Regions from separate parts of the Pseudoalteromonas sp. APC 3893 genome, predicted to be linked through region 2. Evidence: predicted binding sites of a transcription regulator. Region 2 holds the regulator's gene; the other holds the start of a gene.

Region 1 (8,501 bases), on a different contig from region 2:
TTCAATAGTACGCTGCTGTATGTCTGACACATTTTTAACAACCTCTGGCCAATGAGTACCTTCTATATTTAGCGGTTTGTTGACTGTTTGATATATATTTGTGCGGGCTTGTAGCGCAACTTCTTCAGATTTTAGGTAGTCCGCATTTTGTTTCATTTGGGTAAACGCAGATTGTGCATCTACAGTGGCGAAATTATAAAATAGGTTGTTATAGGTCTGAATAGCAGTGGCACTTCTGAATATTTCACCGTATATGTATACATCCAACTGTGTGTTGCTTGCCGTATTTATAAAGCTATCGTGAAATGAGCGTTCGACACTACTGGCAACTAAATAATAGTAAGCATTCGACATTTTTCCTAATTGTTGTTCACTACTGGCGATGACTACAATTTCGCTCAACGTCATTAATAATTTGCGGATCAGATCGTTAATCTCATACATTGTGTGAACTTCTCGGCCAAATTGCGCTGTGTATGCTTTACTTAGGTGATTTTTTTCATCAGCTACCTGTCTGACTATTTGCAGATCCCTTAATTGCTTTTTTATTATTTCTACTTGGTTATTCAGGGTCGGAAATTGCTTAATTGTATGCTGGTTCTCAGTAATGAATTGTTTAAACTGATTAGCATTTGTTAGCGCGTTTTGTCGATAAGTGAGCATCTGTTGCTGCGCTTTTTGTGCTCCTGAGACTGCATCAAGATACAATCTTGTGTAAAACCCTTCTTCTAATAAGCTTGAAATTAGTGGATAAGTGACATGAGCGTAATCGAGTATTGCATCAAGTTTACTTATCGCTTGCTGCTGCGCCAAAGAGGATCGTACTTTTTCAACTGACATCAATCCTGTAATTAGCAATGGAATGAGCACTAGCGCTAAAATTCGTGTCTTTATTTTATAGTTAGTTAGAAATGACATAATGAATTTAATTCAATGTTAATTGTTAACAATTTTCTTAGATTATATTTTTTTGTTATTAAATAGCAACCATTAATTAGCGCAATAATAGTCCAAAGCATGAAGCTGGGTGCTAAATGTGATTAGTTAATTGTTTTATCGTGTCACTTCGATAAATGGCAAACTCGTTAAATATAAGGAATTAAAACAATGTCTAACCGTGTGTTAGTGCGCATGAAGTAGGGGCCTATAAAACATGTAACCTCAGGTTTGAATGACGTTTTTATAATTTCTTAACGTTTTTATGAAAACAAATGCTGATATTTTCACCAAAAACATATATTGTTTGTTTACTGTTAACAATATCCAATAAGTGAGATGAAAATTATGAATAAAAATATATCTCGTCGTTCAGTCCTCAAAATGCTAGCCGCAGGAGTTGTTGCTACAGGAGTTTCTGGTTGTAAGAGTCATTTAGGTACTACTGCATCAGTTATAACTAGCGGGACCCAGTCGCACCATGATAATTGGCATAAAACCTACAACAGAGTCTGGCTAGGCAAACAATATTGGGCTAATCCAATGGAGGATTGGCGCGTTGTTAATGGTGCTGCTGAATGTATAACTCGAGGGGGTAATCGCAGTGTTCATTCTTTAACACACCAAATAACGAATATTGCTAAACCTTTTTCCATGTCAGTGGAAGTTGCTCGTTTAGAGCAAAACAGTAATGATGGTGGTGCTGGTATTCGTCTTGGCGCTAAAAGTGAACTCAATGAATACCGTAGTAACTGTTTTGTTCAACAGGGATACGACCTCGGTATTAAAAATAACGATTTAGTGTTAGGTAATAACACAACACCTTTAACGACTACGATTGAAAATCAAGCAGTTACTCTAACGCTGACTGGCACTCCTCAATCAGGTGCTATGGCGTTAGAGCTAACGGCTCGTTTAACATCGTCCGAAAAACTAATCGGCACGGTTACGCATTTGGCACCTGCATCAGAGCTATTAGGTAATGTGGCGCTAGTGAGTAATTTCTCAATACCCTCTGTTACTTATGAAAATGCACCTGAAGACAAATTAGGTGCACGTTATAAATTTAGCCAATGGACCATGCAAGGTGAAGCTTTTTCAGTAAAAGATGAACAGGCGTTTGGTCCGATACTTTGGACCATGTATTCGTTAAGCGATACATTGAGTGATGAAGGCTTTGTGATGAAATTGAGTGCATACACAGGGCCAATAGGTGAGCAGGATAATCAACAATTAGAGCTGCAAGTACAACGTGATAATCAATGGGTTGCTATCGATTCGCAATCCATTGATCATGACGGCTGGTTGGCAACTTTTCGTATTGCCAATTGGGATGAAACACGCGATACGCCTTTTCGGGTTGTATATCGTGAAAAACACACTGACGGTACTCAAACCCCAGATATATATTCAGGAGTTATAAAAGCGAACCCAGCGAGTGAAAAATTACGAATGGCTGCGCTGACATGTCAAAATGATTATGGTTTTCCGTACCAGCCAGTTGCTCAAAATGTCGAAAAACTAAACCCCGATTTGGTGTTCTTTTCTGGTGACCAAATTTATGAAAGTCATGGCGGGTTTGGTGTAATTCGTACTCCAGATAATTTAGCAATTTTAAATTATTTACGAAAATTCTATCAGTTTGGTTGGGCTTTCAAAGAGGTCATGCGTAATCAGCCGACAATTTGTTTGCCCGATGATCATGATGTACTCCAAGGTAATTTGTGGGGTGAGGGTGGTGCAAGGATGGAAAACATTTCGAAAGACCCTACAGCGAGTGTTTTAGGTGGCTACATTGATTCTGCACGCGTGGTTAATATGGTACATAGAACGACTCTAAACCATCACCCAGATCCTCATGATCCAACACCAACCAATGGTATTAGCTCGTACTACGGAACGATGTTATACGGCGGTGTTGGTTTTGCCATACTTGCCGATAGGCAGTGGAAAAGTGCTCCAGAACGTATTGATGTTGCGGTAGGAGAAACAGGACAAGACGAAGATCCGCTTTATTATAATCCAATATTTAACCCCCTTGGCTTAGACCTGTTAGGAAACCCCCAAGAGAACTTTCTTGTGAAGTGGGGTAATGACTGGCGTGGACATAAATTAAAAGCGGTATTAAGCCAAACCGTATTTGCTGCTATTTCTACTCATCAGCCCTTACCTGATCGTTTCTTAAAATATGATTTCGACTCAAGTGGTTGGCCTGCATCTGCACGTAACCGTGCAATTGACGCAATGCGTGATTCTATGGCGTTACATATTTGTGGTGATACCCACTTAGGCTCCTTATCACAATATGGGGTAAATCAGCAAAGAGATAGCAACTGGGCTTTTTGTACGCCAGCTATTTCTGCCGGTTGGCCAAGGTGGTGGAAACCTGACTCTATGAAGATGCCTTATCAAAATCGCCCAGCACATGGGCTTGCTGAAACAGGCGAGTATCATGATACCTTTGGTAATAAAATTTATGTCTATGCGGTAGGTAATCCTGAAGTAGGGAAATCTACTAACCGATATGTAAAGGCACATGAGAAAGGCAGTGGTTTTGGTTTTATTACCTTTGACTCTAAAAAGCTCACCTACACAATGGAAGCATATCGGTTTTTAGTTGATGTAGCTGATAATACGGCAAGTAACCAGTTCCCAGGTTGGCCTGTTACAATTCATCAGCAAGAAAACAAAGGCCTAAATTTATTAAGCTAAAATTAAATTGAAGCGTAAGTATTGTAGGTTTCTATATCTTGCAATAGGTAATATCTGAAGGGTTTTAATAGCGCTTAGGTCTTAATTGTAAAAAAAGTTAATGGTTTATTTAGGGGGCTAAAATATAGAGGATTAATTCAAGGGGTGCTAGTAAAGTGGCAATGCCCCTTGTAATTAACTTCAAATAGACTGCCTGGTTTGTCTTATCTAATAGGTGTATTTGTATGCTAGCGAGTGCTTTATTCTAAAGTGATAGCGATATCGCCGTCGGGTTTACAACAACAAAGCAATACTTCACCTTCACGGACAAACGCGAGAGGTTCTTGATTATAGATGATGCTGCCTTTCGTTAACTTGACTCTACAGGCGCCGCAATACCCTTCACGACATTGGTATGAAACCGTTAGTTTATTGTGTTCGAGGCAGTCTAAAAGAGAAGGGCAGCCAGAGTCAAAGCGTACATTCTGGCTGCTATCTGTAAGGTCAACCCTTACAGTTTTACTATCAGGCATTACAGATCAAAATCACCAAAGTCAGATGCATCAACTTGTGAATCTATTTGACCAACCAAGTAAGAGCTGATCTCGGCTTCTTGTGGTGCTACTTGAACGTTATCAGAAACCAACCAAGAGTTTATCCATGGGATTGGGTTACTGTTATTAGCAAATTGCGTTGGTAGACCTACAGCACTCATACGTGCATTAGTGATGTATTCGACATATTGGCAAAGAATATCTTTGTTAAGACCAATCATTGAGCCATCTTTGAATAGGTACTCAGCCCACTCTTTTTCTTGCTCTGCGGCATCAACAAACATCTTTATAGCTTCATCTTTACATTGTGCAGCGACAATAGCCATTTCAGGGTCGTCTTTACCATCTTGCATAATATTTAAAATATGCTGAGTGCCAGATAAATGCAATGCTTCATCACGGGCTATGAGTTTGATGATTTTGGCATTACCTTCCATTAATTCACGCTCTGCAAAGGCAAATGAACAAGCAAAACTAACGTAAAAACGAATTGCTTCTAGAATATTAACTGACATCATGGCGAGGTATAACAGCTTCTTCAGCTCAAATAAGCTGATATGCACGGTTTCACCATTTAATTCATGTTTACCTTCACCGTAAAGGTTGTAGATAGCCACTTTATTGATCAGTTCGTCATAATATTTTGTCACCGCATCAGCGCGCTCACTAATTTTATCGTTACTGACAATATCATCAAAAATGAGCTCAGGTGATTGTGTCACGTTACGAATAATATGCGTGTATGAACGACTATGAATTGTTTCACTGAACGCCCATGTTTCAATCCAGGTTTCAAGCTCTGGGATTGATACAATGGGTAGTAAGGCAACATTTGGAGAGCGCCCTTGAACACTATCAAGTAACGTTTGGTATTTTAAGTTACTTAAAAATATATGTTTTTCGTGATCTGGCAGTGCTTGAAAGTCTAATCGATCTTTACTTACATCTACTTCTTCAGGGCGCCAAAAGAAAGATAACTGCTTCTCGATTAATTTTTCAAAAATAGGGTACTTTTGTTGATCATAACGAGATACGTTAACTGTCTGGCCGAAAAACATCGGTTCTTGTAATTGGTTATTATGGTTTCGGCTAAAAGTAGTATAAGACATAGGTTCACTCAAAAAACTAACAGGGCAAAGCGGGCATAAAGCCCGCTGTGATTTTATTTAAATATTTTTATATTTTACACGCACCGCCTGCGCAATCGTCATCTTCTACTTGCGGAGCAAGCTCATCTTGTGAATCTGATGCACCGTCGCGGGTGTTGTGGTAATACAAGGTTTTTACGCCAAGCTTATAAGCAGCAAGTAAGTCTTGCAGTAATACCTTCATAGGTACTTTACCACCTTCAAACTTATTTGGATCATAATTTGTATTTGCTGAGATAGTTTGATCAACAAACTTTTGCATAATCCCCACAAGTTGCAAATACCCTTGGTTTGAAGGAATATCCCACAATAACTCATAATTTTCTTTTAAGCGGTCATACTCAGGTACAACTTGTTTTAAAATACCATCTTTACTTGCTTTAACACTGATATGACCACGTGGTGGCTCAATACCATTGGTTGCGTTTGAGATTTGTGATGATGTTTCTGACGGCATAAGCGCTGACAATGTTGAATTACGCATACCGTGTTCTTTAATGCTCGCACGTAATGCATCCCAATCTAAATGCAGTGGCTCGTCACAGATCTTATCTAAGTCTTTTTTATACGTATCAGTGGGCATTATACCTTGTGAATACGTTGTTTCATTAAACTTAGGACATGCCCCACGCTCTTTTGCAAGCTCGTTTGATGCTTTCATAAGGTAATATTGAATTGCTTCAAATGTTTTGTGGGTAAGTGAATTGGCACTGCCATCTGAGTAACGCTTACCATTTTTAGCTAAGTAGTATGCGTAGTTGATAACACCTATACCCAGTGTACGACGACCCATAGTCGCATTTTTAGCTGCAGGCACTGGGTAGTCTTGGAAATCAAGTAAATTGTCTAGTGCACGTACCGCAAGCTCTGCAAGCTCTTCTAATTCGTCAAGTGACTCAATTGCGCCTAAGTTAAAGGCAGAAAGCGTACATAAGGCAATTTCACCTTCTTCATCATTTACATTGCTCAGTGGTTTAGTTGGTAATGCAATTTCTAAACATAAGTTAGATTGACGAATCGGTGCAACCTTAGAAATAAATGGGCTGTGCGTATTACAGTGATCAACGTTTTGTAAATAAATACGGCCGGTGCTGGCACGCTCTTGGGCAAACATTGAAAACAGCTCAATTGCTTTAATACGCTTTTTGCGAATTGACTCGTCTTGCTCATATTGAACATATAAACGATCGAATTCATCTTGATCTTCAAAGAATGCATCGTATAGACCCGGCACATCAGATGGGCTGAATAAAGTAATGTAATCATCTTTGATCAGACGCGCATACATTAATTTATTAAATTGTACGCCGTAGTCTAAGTGACGAACACGGTTATCATCAACACCACGGTTATTTTTAAGTACTAATAAGTTTTCAACTTCTAAATGCCATAATGGGTAGAATAACGTTGCTGCACCACCACGGACACCACCTTGCGAACAGCTTTTAACCGCTGTTTGAAAGTGCTTATAAAATGGGATACAACCGGTGTGGTAAGCTTCACCATTGCGAATAGGACTACCTAAAGCACGGATTCGACCAGCATTAATACCAATACCTGCGCGTTGCGATACATATTTTACAATGGCAGATGAAGTGGCATTGATAGAATCAAGGCTGTCACCACATTCAATTAGAACACATGAACTAAATTGACGTGTTGGTGTACGTACCCCCGCCATAATTGGCGTTGGTAATGAAATTTTAAACATTGATACCGCATCATAAAAACGCTTGATGTAATCTAAACGCGTTTCTTTTGGGTAATCCGAGAACAAACTTGCAGCAACAAGAATATATAAAAACTGTGCACTTTCGTAAATTTCACCCGTCACACGGTTTTGTACTAAATACTTACCTTCTAGCTGCTTTACAGCTGCGTAGCTGAAGTTTAAATCTCGGCTATGATCAAGGTAGTTATCTAGCTCGTCAATTTCTTGTTCTGTGTAATCAACCAGTAGATGCGCATCATAACGCTTGTCTTCTACTAACTTAGTAATGTGATCATATAAACGTGGTGGCTCAAATTGGCCATATGCTTTTTTACGTAGGTGGAATACAGCTAAACGAGCCGCTAAGTATTGATAATCTGGGCTGTCTTTAGAGATTTGATCAGCAGCAGCCTTGATAATCGTTTCATGGATGTCTTCAGTGCGAATACCATCATAAAACTGAATATGTGACTTTAACTCTACTTGCGAAACTGAAACGTTATTTAAACCTTCGGCGGCCCACTCAATAACGCGATGAATTTTATCAAGATCAAGTGACTCTTTACGGCCGTCACGTTTGCTTACAGATAGCTGTTGGTTCATAGTTTTGCCTGTATTCCTTGGGAAATATAGTCTTAGAAAATTATTATTCTAGTTATAACGTTAAAAGCGAATTTAATTGAATAACATTTAGCCACAATATCTGGTGCTCTTCAAATTCTAGATCACAAGATAGTGTGGTCTGCGATCATTTGCAAGGGACAGAAAGGAGACCCTTTGTGGATAAGTTTGGGATAACATGCTTGTGTTAGTAGCCATTAACCTTTGACCATTTGATTAAGGTGAAATTTATAAAAAGCAACTCAAGATCTATTAAATTTAGTCATTTTAAAAATAAATTTTGGCTGCTTTTTTTATCAACACAGTTTGAGCTAATTTTAAACTAATCACAACATATAGTGTTTTTAAACTGTAAATGCACTATATGTGGTTAAATCCATCAATTGGGCTTTGCCAGTTAAAATCTGCATTCCAACTTAATGCCTCGGCTTCACTTGGTACATAACCCCACAGTGCGGTCGCGCTGTGCATATTGGCGGCTTTTGCAGCTTCTATATCACGTTGTGCATCGCCGATATATAAACAGCGCTTAGGTTCGACATCTAAAAGCTCAGCTGTATGTAACAAAGGTAAAGGGGAGGGCTTTGCAATATTGAGGGTATCACCACTGACTAAAGCGTGAGTATCTTTGAGTTCAGGTATTTGGGCAACTAATGGCTTAGTAAGAAACTCTGGCTTATTTGTCATGATCCCCCATTTTATCTTTTGTTGATCAAGGGCTAATAACAATTGCGCGACGCCGGTGAAGCACTGACTATGAGCTGCAATATTAGCACTGTAGGCATCAAGTAATTGCTGACGCAGCTCACTTTGGTCTTGCCGTGATTGCCATAACTGACC
Region 2 (8,501 bases):
GTTCAAGATAAGAGCATAGGCAAATTGACGTTTTCAGCGTATAATTCAGCCTTTCAAAAATACCATACACGTTGCCCTAGGAGCCCCCATGTTAGAACGTAGCATGAATATTTCGGATTTTGATCCAGAGTTATTTGCAGCAATCAATAAAGAAACTGCACGTCAAGAAGAGCACATTGAGTTAATTGCCTCTGAAAACTACTGTAGCCCACGCGTACTTGAAGCGCAGGGATCACAGCTTACAAATAAATATGCAGAAGGCTACCCGGGCAAGCGTTACTACGGTGGTTGTGAGCACGTTGACGTGGTTGAGCAATTGGCTATTGACCGTGCAAACGAATTATTTGGTTCTGATTACGCAAACGTACAACCACATGCGGGTTCACAAGCGAATGCAGCTGTTTTTTTAGCGCTTTTAGAAGCTGGCGATACAGTGCTAGGTATGAGCTTAGCTCATGGTGGTCACTTAACGCATGGTTCACATGTAAGTTTCTCAGGTAAACTTTACAATGCAATCCAATACGGACTAGATGAAGCGACTGGCGAAATCGATTACGCTCAAGTTGAAGCGTTAGCACTTGAACACAAACCAAAAATGATTATCGGTGGCTTCTCAGCATACTCTGGTATCGTTGATTGGGCTAAATTCCGTGAGATAGCTGATAAAGTCGGTGCCTACTTATTTGTAGATATGGCTCACGTTGCAGGTTTAATCGCTGCAGGTGTTTACCCAAGCCCAGTTCCTCATGCTCACGTTGTAACAACAACGACGCACAAAACATTAGCAGGCCCACGTGGTGGTTTGATCATTTCTGCATGTGGCGATGAAGCTATCTACAAAAAGCTTAACAGCGCAGTATTCCCTGGTGGCCAAGGTGGTCCTTTATGCCATATCATTGCTGCAAAAGCAGTGGCATTTAAAGAAGCACTTCAACCTGAATTTAAAGAATACCAAACACAAGTTGTTAAAAATGCCCAAGCTATGGTTGCAGTAATGCAAGAGCGCGGCTATAAAATCGTATCTGATAAAACAGAGAACCACTTGTTCTTACTTGATTTAATCGATAAAGATATCACTGGTAAAGATGCTGACGCAGCGCTTGGTAATGCTAATATCACCGTAAATAAAAACTCGGTACCAAACGATCCGCGTTCACCGTTTGTTACTTCAGGCCTACGTATTGGTTCACCTGCAATCACTCGTCGCGGCTTTAAAGAAGCTGAATCAAAAGAGCTTGCTGGTTGGATTTGTGACGTACTAGACAACATCAATGATGAGTCTGTACAAGCGCAAGTAAAAGAGAAAGTTCAAGCTATCTGTAAAAAATTACCTGTTTACGCTTAATCTAATTAGTTTAAGTATATAAACAGTAATTTAGATAACAAGAGCGATGTTTTTTGTTATTATAAAGGCCGCCCATAAGCGGCCTTTTTAGTTTTTTGAATCGGAAGCAGACACCTATGCATTGTCCATTTTGCACCGCAAAAGATACCAAAGTGATAGATTCACGTTTAGTTGGTGGTGGTCACCAAGTTCGCCGTCGCCGTGAATGCAATGAATGCCATGAGCGCTTTACCACTTTTGAAGGGGCTGAATTGGTGATGCCAAGAGTAATAAAGCAAGATGGCAGCCGCGAACCATTCAACGAAGACAAACTGCTCAATGGCTTACACCGAGCGCTAGAAAAACGCCCTGTTAGCACTGAGCAAGTAGATGAAGTGGTCAATATTATTAAATCCCAGCTACGTGCCACCGGAGAACGTGAAATTTCGAGTCACTTAATTGGTGAATGCATTATGGAGTCATTAAAAAAACTCGATAAAGTAGCTTATGTTCGCTTTGCATCTGTGTATCGCTCGTTTGAAGATATACGTGAGTTTGGCGAAGAAATAGCGCGTTTAGGCGATTAGTATGCAATTCACAGAGCAAGACCACTTTTATATGAGCCGCGCTATTGAGCTGGCAAAGCGTGGCCGTTTTACGACAACCCCCAATCCTAACGTTGGTTGTGTATTAGTTAAAAATGGGGAGATTGTGGGTGAAGGTTTTCATCAATTAGCAGGGCAAGGCCATGCTGAAGTAAATGCTTTAGCAATGGCAGGGGAGCAGGCAAAAGGGGCTATCGCCTACGTTACGCTTGAACCATGTAGCCATTTTGGCCGAACACCACCGTGTGCCGAAGGTTTAAAAAACGCTGGAGTACGTAAAGTGATCGCCGCAATGGTCGATCCTAACCCGCAAGTAGCGGGGAAGGGATTAGCCATTTTAGCGGATGCAGGCATTGAGGTCGCATCGGGTTTACTTGAACCACAAGCCCGGTTATTAAATCGTGGCTTTCTAAAACGTATGGAGCGGGGGCTGCCATTTGTAACGTGCAAAATGGCAGCCAGCCTTGATGGTAAAACGGCATTGCAAAATGGCCGAAGTAAATGGATAACCTCTACTAAAGCGCGCCAAGATGTGCAGTTATTCCGTGCACAAAGTTGCGCGATTTTAACTGGCGCTGACACCGTGATAATTGATGATGCGAAATTAAACGTACGTCAAAATGAATTACCGCAAAAGCTACCAACAACGCTTCCACTGCGTCAACCTATTCGCGTTATTGTTGATTCACAAAACAGGTTAACCCCTGACTTAGCGCTTTTTAGCATTGAAGGTGAAATAATAATCCTCACCACAAAGCTTGATAAATCTAAACAATGGCCACATTACGTTAAGCATATTGTAGTGCCTGAAAAAGAAAAAAAAGTAGATTTATTAGTGGCACTAAAATTATTAGCACAACAACAAATAAACTCTATTTGGTTAGAAGCAGGTGCAACCCTTGCTGGTGCGATGACTGAACAAAATTTAATTGATGAGTTTGTAGTTTATCTTGCGCCTAAATTATTAGGAAATGACGCGAAAAGTTTACTAAACTTTGCAACGCTGACTAGCATGCAAGATACTATTAACCTCGCTATCAAAGAATGTGCATGTGTGGGCGAAGATATCCGTATTATCGCCGACATTGCGACAACGAAATCGTCTTAACTTATTATTGAGAGTAACCACTATGTTTACTGGTATTATTGAAGCAACTGGGGTCATTAGCAATTTGCGAAAAACCCAAGGCGATTTAGCTATACGAATTCAAAGCAATGACTTAGATATGTCGGATGTTAAACTCGGCGATAGCATTGCCACCAATGGCGTGTGTTTAACCGTAGTTGAAAAACACCAAGATGGCTTTAATGCTGATTTATCTAATGAAACAATCAGCCTAACGGGGTTTGCACATTATCAACAAGGGCAAAAAGTTAATCTTGAAAAAGCCATGCAGCCAGTATCTCGTTTGGGCGGCCATCTAGTTTCTGGGCATGTTGACGGTATTGCTACAATTACCAGCATCACAGCAAATGCACGTGCAACAGAGTATTGGCTTACAACAGATGCTGAGCTAATGAAGTATATACCTTATAAGGGGTCGGTGTGTGTTGACGGTATTAGCTTAACGGTTAACGCTGTTGAGGGGAATAAATTTAAGCTCACTATCGTTCCTCATACAGCAGAACAAACAACGATTGCTGACTTTAAAGTAGGCACTCAAGTAAACTTAGAAGTTGATCAAATAGCCCGTTATTTAGAGCGCTTGATCAAAGGTGCAGAACAACCTGCAGGTTCAGATATTTCAATGAGCTTATTAGCTCAAGCCGGTTTTATGAAGTAATAACCAAACCAACTCGAGATACGAATTGGTTTGGCTAAATAGACTCCACAACTTAATTATGAGTAGATTATGAATTTACACAGCGCACAAGAAATTATTGATGACATTAAAGCCGGTAAAATGGTTATTTTAATGGATGACGAAGACAGAGAGAATGAAGGCGATTTAATTATTGCTGCTGAGCATATTAGTGCTGAAGCAATTAACTTTATGGCGACTCATGGTCGAGGCCTTATCTGTTTAACGATGACACAAGAACGCTGTGAGCAGCTTGATTTACCATTAATGGTTAAAAATAATGGTGCTGCATTTTCTACTAATTTCACTATGTCGATTGAAGCATCGAAAGGCGTGACGACAGGTATTTCTGCCGCTGATCGTGCGCGTACAGTACAAGCTGCCATTGCAAAAGGTGCAGTTCCATCAGATATCGTACAACCTGGGCATATTTTCCCAATAATGGCTCAGCCTGGCGGCGTCCTAACGCGTGCTGGTCATACAGAAGCTGGTTGTGATTTAGCGCGTTTAGCAGGTCTTGAGGCATCGTCGGTGATTGTTGAAATTCTCAATGCAGATGGCACTATGGCGCGTCGTCCAGATTTAGAAATATTCGCAAAAGAGCACAACATTAAAATTGGTACTATCGCTGATTTAATTGAATACCGTAACATCAATGAAACCACAATTGAGCAAGTTGCTAAATGTAAGCTACCGACTCAACATGGTGAGTTTGACTTAGTAACGTATAAAGACACAATTGATGGTCAACTCCATTACGCTTTATTAAATGGTGAAATTAAAGCCGATGAGCCAACGCTAGTACGTGTTCACTTACAAAGCACCTTTAATGATGTTTTATTATCAGATCGTAGTGCCGACCGAAGCTGGGGTTTATCAGAAGCCATGGCTTATATTGCAAAGCAGCAAGGTGCGTTAGTTATTCTTGGTAAACAAGAGTGCACAGAAGAGTTAGAAGCGACGGTAAAAGCATTTGCTGCAGAAGATGTGGGTGAGAGTGTTAGTCATCGTAAATTCCAAGGTACATCGCGGACTGTTGGCGTGGGATCACAAATATTGGCTGACTTAGGTATTAAACAAATGCGCTTGATGAGCCGACCGAAAAAGTACCATGCACTTTCTGGCTTCCACCTTGAAGTGGTTGACTATGTAGAGCCGCAATAAGCTAGGCTATTTTTTTATTTTTATGCTATGATGCGCTGCAATTTTTGCGCAATCGCTTGAACTTATTTTTAGGGTTATCGAATGAAAATTATCGAAGGTAATAAATACGCTCCGGGCAAGAAATTTGCCATTGTCATTTCACGCTTCAATGACTTTATTGGTAGCAGCCTATTAGCAGGCGCTGTTGATGAATTAAAGCGCACTGGTGGTGTATCAGAAGACGATATCACAGTGGTATATGTACCTGGTGCGGTTGAGTTACCTTTAGCAGCGAAACGCGTTGCAGCAAAAAAAGAGTATGATGCAATCATCGCCTTAGGCGTTGTGATCAGAGGTGGTACACCACACTTTGACCTCGTTGCTGGCGAATCAAATAAAGGCTTGGCACAAGTGTCGCTTGAGTATGATATCCCGGTTGCATTTGGCGTATTAACCACAGAGAGCATTGAGCAAGCGATTGAACGCGCTGGCACCAAAATGGGCAACAAAGGTGGCGAAGCTGCTTTAGGTGCGCTTGAAATGGTTAATGTGTTAGATAAAATTTAAGTTTAAGGAATTTTTGTGAAACCAGCAGCAAGACGTAAAGCACGTATCTTAGCACTTCAAGCCGTTTATTCTTGGCAACTAAGTGGCAATGCAATTGCCGATATCGAGCAACAAATGTTGATCGAAAACGACGTGACTAAAATCGACGTTGAATATTTTAAAGACCTCGCTCGTGGCGTTGCTGTAAATAAAACGCAACTTGACGAAGCTGTTTCTCCACACCTTACCCGTCCATTTGATGAGTTAGATATGGTTGAAAAGGCGATCTTACGTCTGAGCGCTTATGAGCTAAAATTCCGCGAAGATGTACCATACAAAGTAGCAATCAATGAAGGTATTGAGCTTGCTAAAATTTTTGGCGCAGAAGACAGCCATAAGTTTGTCAATGGTGTATTAGATAAAGCAGTTAAGCAATTACGTAAGTAATCTTACTGCAAAAAGGAGAGCCGGCATAGGCCGGCTTTTTTGTGTATGAAGGAATTTGAATTAATTAACCGCTACTTTAAAGGTCGTGGCATTACACGTCGTGATGTAAACCTTGGAATTGGCGATGACTGCGCTTTAGTAACTGTCCCTGAGAACTGCCAGTTGGCAGTAACCACTGATACCTTAGTGAGTGGCGTACACTTTTTTGATGATATTTCTCCCCGAGCTTTAGGGCATCGCGTTTTAGCGGTCAACTTAAGTGATCTAGCAGCAATGGGCGCAGAGCCTACTTGGGTATCTGTTGCACTAACATTACCTAATATTGATGTTGAATGGCTCGAAGAGTTCACCGAAGGCATGCATGAAATTGCCGAATATTTTAATGTACAAATAATTGGTGGTGATACCACTCAAGGTCCACTATCAATCACTATTTGTGCAAAGGGCACCATACCACAAGGTACGGCATTAAGACGCAGTGGCGCAAAAGTCGGTGATTGGATTTACGTTACTGGTCCCTTGGGGGATGCGGGGCTAGCCATTGAGGCACGTAAGCAAGGCATCGATGTTGCACCAGAGCACCTTCGCTATATCAATCAACGTTTTGACTACCCGACTCCACGAGTTGCAGCAGGGCAAGTGTTAAGAGGAGCTGCTTCAGCTGCTATTGATATCTCAGATGGCTTGATGGCTGATTTAGGTCATATCTTAGCAATGTCTCAAGTAAGCGCACATATCAACGTGGATAAAGTGCCGACCTCAGACGCAATGCGTGATACGCTAAATAAAACACAGCAACTACCTTTTATCTTAAACTATGGCGATGATTATGAGCTTTTGTTCACTGTCCCTGATGATAATAAAAGTATGTTGGAATTAAAACTGCGCCAATATGGAGTTGAAGTAAGCTGTATTGGCCAAATAAAAAGTGGTGAAGGGCACATCGAGCTGATGCTTGATGGTGAAAAGCTTGAATATCAAGAAACAGGCTTTGAGCACTTCTCCAAGGAGCCGGTTTGAGTAACCCTGCAAAATTTAATTTAAAGCGCCCACACCAGTTTTTTGGCTTGGGTTTTGGCTTAGGGCTAGCACCTAAAGCACCCGGTACATTTGGTACCTTTGCAGCATTGCCGTTTATTTTTATCACTATGCACTATCCGTTGTGGCTACAAATAGTTTTTGCTGTTGTTATTAGTGTATTTGGTGTTTGGGCATGTGGTAAAACAGCTGACGATTTGGGAGTGCATGATCACCCTGCGATCGTTTGGGACGAAGTCGCCGGTTTTTATATTACTATGATAGGTGCGGCTCTTAGTTGGCAATCTCTACTTGTTGGTTTTTTATTGTTCCGCTTTTTTGATATCGCCAAGCCAGGCCCTATTCGCATCCTAGATAAAAAAATGCATGGTGGTGTTGGTATAATGGCCGATGATGTTTTAGCGGGGATATTTTCATTAATTTGCGTGCAAGCACTTTTAAAAATAGGCTACCTACCCCTTTAACCCTAGTTTTTGCAACGAGGTATTGACGTTATGATGCGATTTTTTTTGGTTGTTGTATTACTGTTTTGCAGTATGCCAAGCAGTGCGTCAATTACCGACTATGTAGTAAAACAATGGAATATTCAAAACGGCTTACCCTCGCAGTCTTTAAAGAGTGTTGTTCAAGATGAGCAAGGCTATATGTGGCTGGGTACGCAGTTCGGCTTGAGTCGATTTGATGGAAATACCTTTACTAATTACAATACGTTAAACAGTCCTTTCTTACCTAGTAATGGAATCAATAAGCTACTTATTGATAGTGATGGTAATTTATGGGTCGGTACTAAAAATGGCGTTGTAGTATTAGATCCGCAAACAATGGCTGCACAAGAGTTTACTGTTAAAGGCCCCGTTCGTGATGTGCTAGAAGACTCACGCGGTGGGATTTGGATTGCGGCAAATGGTTTGTACTTTGTTCCCCGTAATCAAATCAACCTAAGCAGCAATAACAATCAACTTAAAGCTAGTGTTAATGCGATTGCGGTTAAACAAATAGCGGGCTCTGTCAGCCAATTAGCCTTATCACCCGAAGGCATCTGGCTCGTTAATGAGCGCCAACTGCTTCGTTTAACTAACTCTTCATCTGACTTTGCAAAACTGCGTTTAGAGCTCACCGCAAAAGTGTCATTACCTGAGCGTGTAGCGCAAACCATTATCCATGATCTAGCTTGGCTTGAGGGTAACCTTTATTTGGCGTCAGAGCTTGGCGCTTACTTCCTTGATTTAGATGATGAGCTAAGACCGTTTCCTTTACCGAATGCTAACAGCACTGCTGTATACAAATTCATGAGTGACTCAGATGGCGCACTGTGGATTTCGACTTATGGCAGACTATTATTTAGGGATAATTCAGGTGAGTGGCAGTGGGTTGAGCCGAGCCAGTTAGATCAAAGTATCTGGTTTGCAGATTTATATAGAGATAATGACAACAATATTTGGCTTGCAAGTTTTAGCGAAGGACTTTGGCTTGCTCATGAAGGACGAATAGAGCGTCATTCTGCTATATCGCAAATGACCGAAGCGGTTATGGCTATTACTCAAGCACCAGACGGACGACTTTGGGTCGCTAACCGTAGCGGTGTAGGTTATTTCG

What was found. Region 2 encodes NrdR, which represses ribonucleotide reductase genes. Its sites were predicted from a motif close to AAACACNANATNTNGTGTTT; they were not measured.
Region 1: nrdA (class 1a ribonucleoside-diphosphate reductase subunit alpha) is a predicted target of NrdR. The motif match lies at 7,733-7,752, and genes of this name have one in related genera.

The regions. Positions count from the first base shown of each region.
Region 1 is NZ_JASDCD010000001.1:765,447-773,947, forward strand. Features, by position in the region: gene QMA12_RS03480 (methyl-accepting chemotaxis protein) at 1-840, opposite strand, end outside; gene QMA12_RS03485 (alkaline phosphatase D family protein) at 1,285-3,648, shown strand; gene yfaE (class I ribonucleotide reductase maintenance protein YfaE) at 3,888-4,160, opposite strand; gene nrdB (class Ia ribonucleoside-diphosphate reductase subunit beta) at 4,160-5,290, opposite strand; gene nrdA (class 1a ribonucleoside-diphosphate reductase subunit alpha) at 5,358-7,643, opposite strand; gene QMA12_RS03505 (HAD-IA family hydrolase) at 8,022-8,501, opposite strand, start outside.
Region 2 is NZ_JASDCD010000007.1:144,030-152,530, forward strand. Features, by position in the region: gene glyA (serine hydroxymethyltransferase) at 89-1,345, shown strand; gene nrdR (transcriptional regulator NrdR) at 1,462-1,911, shown strand; gene ribD (bifunctional diaminohydroxyphosphoribosylaminopyrimidine deaminase/5-amino-6-(5-phosphoribosylamino)uracil reductase RibD) at 1,913-3,037, shown strand; gene QMA12_RS11085 (riboflavin synthase) at 3,060-3,713, shown strand; gene ribBA (bifunctional 3,4-dihydroxy-2-butanone-4-phosphate synthase/GTP cyclohydrolase II) at 3,783-4,895, shown strand; gene ribE (6,7-dimethyl-8-ribityllumazine synthase) at 4,977-5,441, shown strand; gene nusB (transcription antitermination factor NusB) at 5,457-5,867, shown strand; gene thiL (thiamine-phosphate kinase) at 5,913-6,887, shown strand; gene QMA12_RS11110 (phosphatidylglycerophosphatase A) at 6,884-7,369, shown strand; gene QMA12_RS11115 (ligand-binding sensor domain-containing diguanylate cyclase) at 7,400-8,501, shown strand, end outside.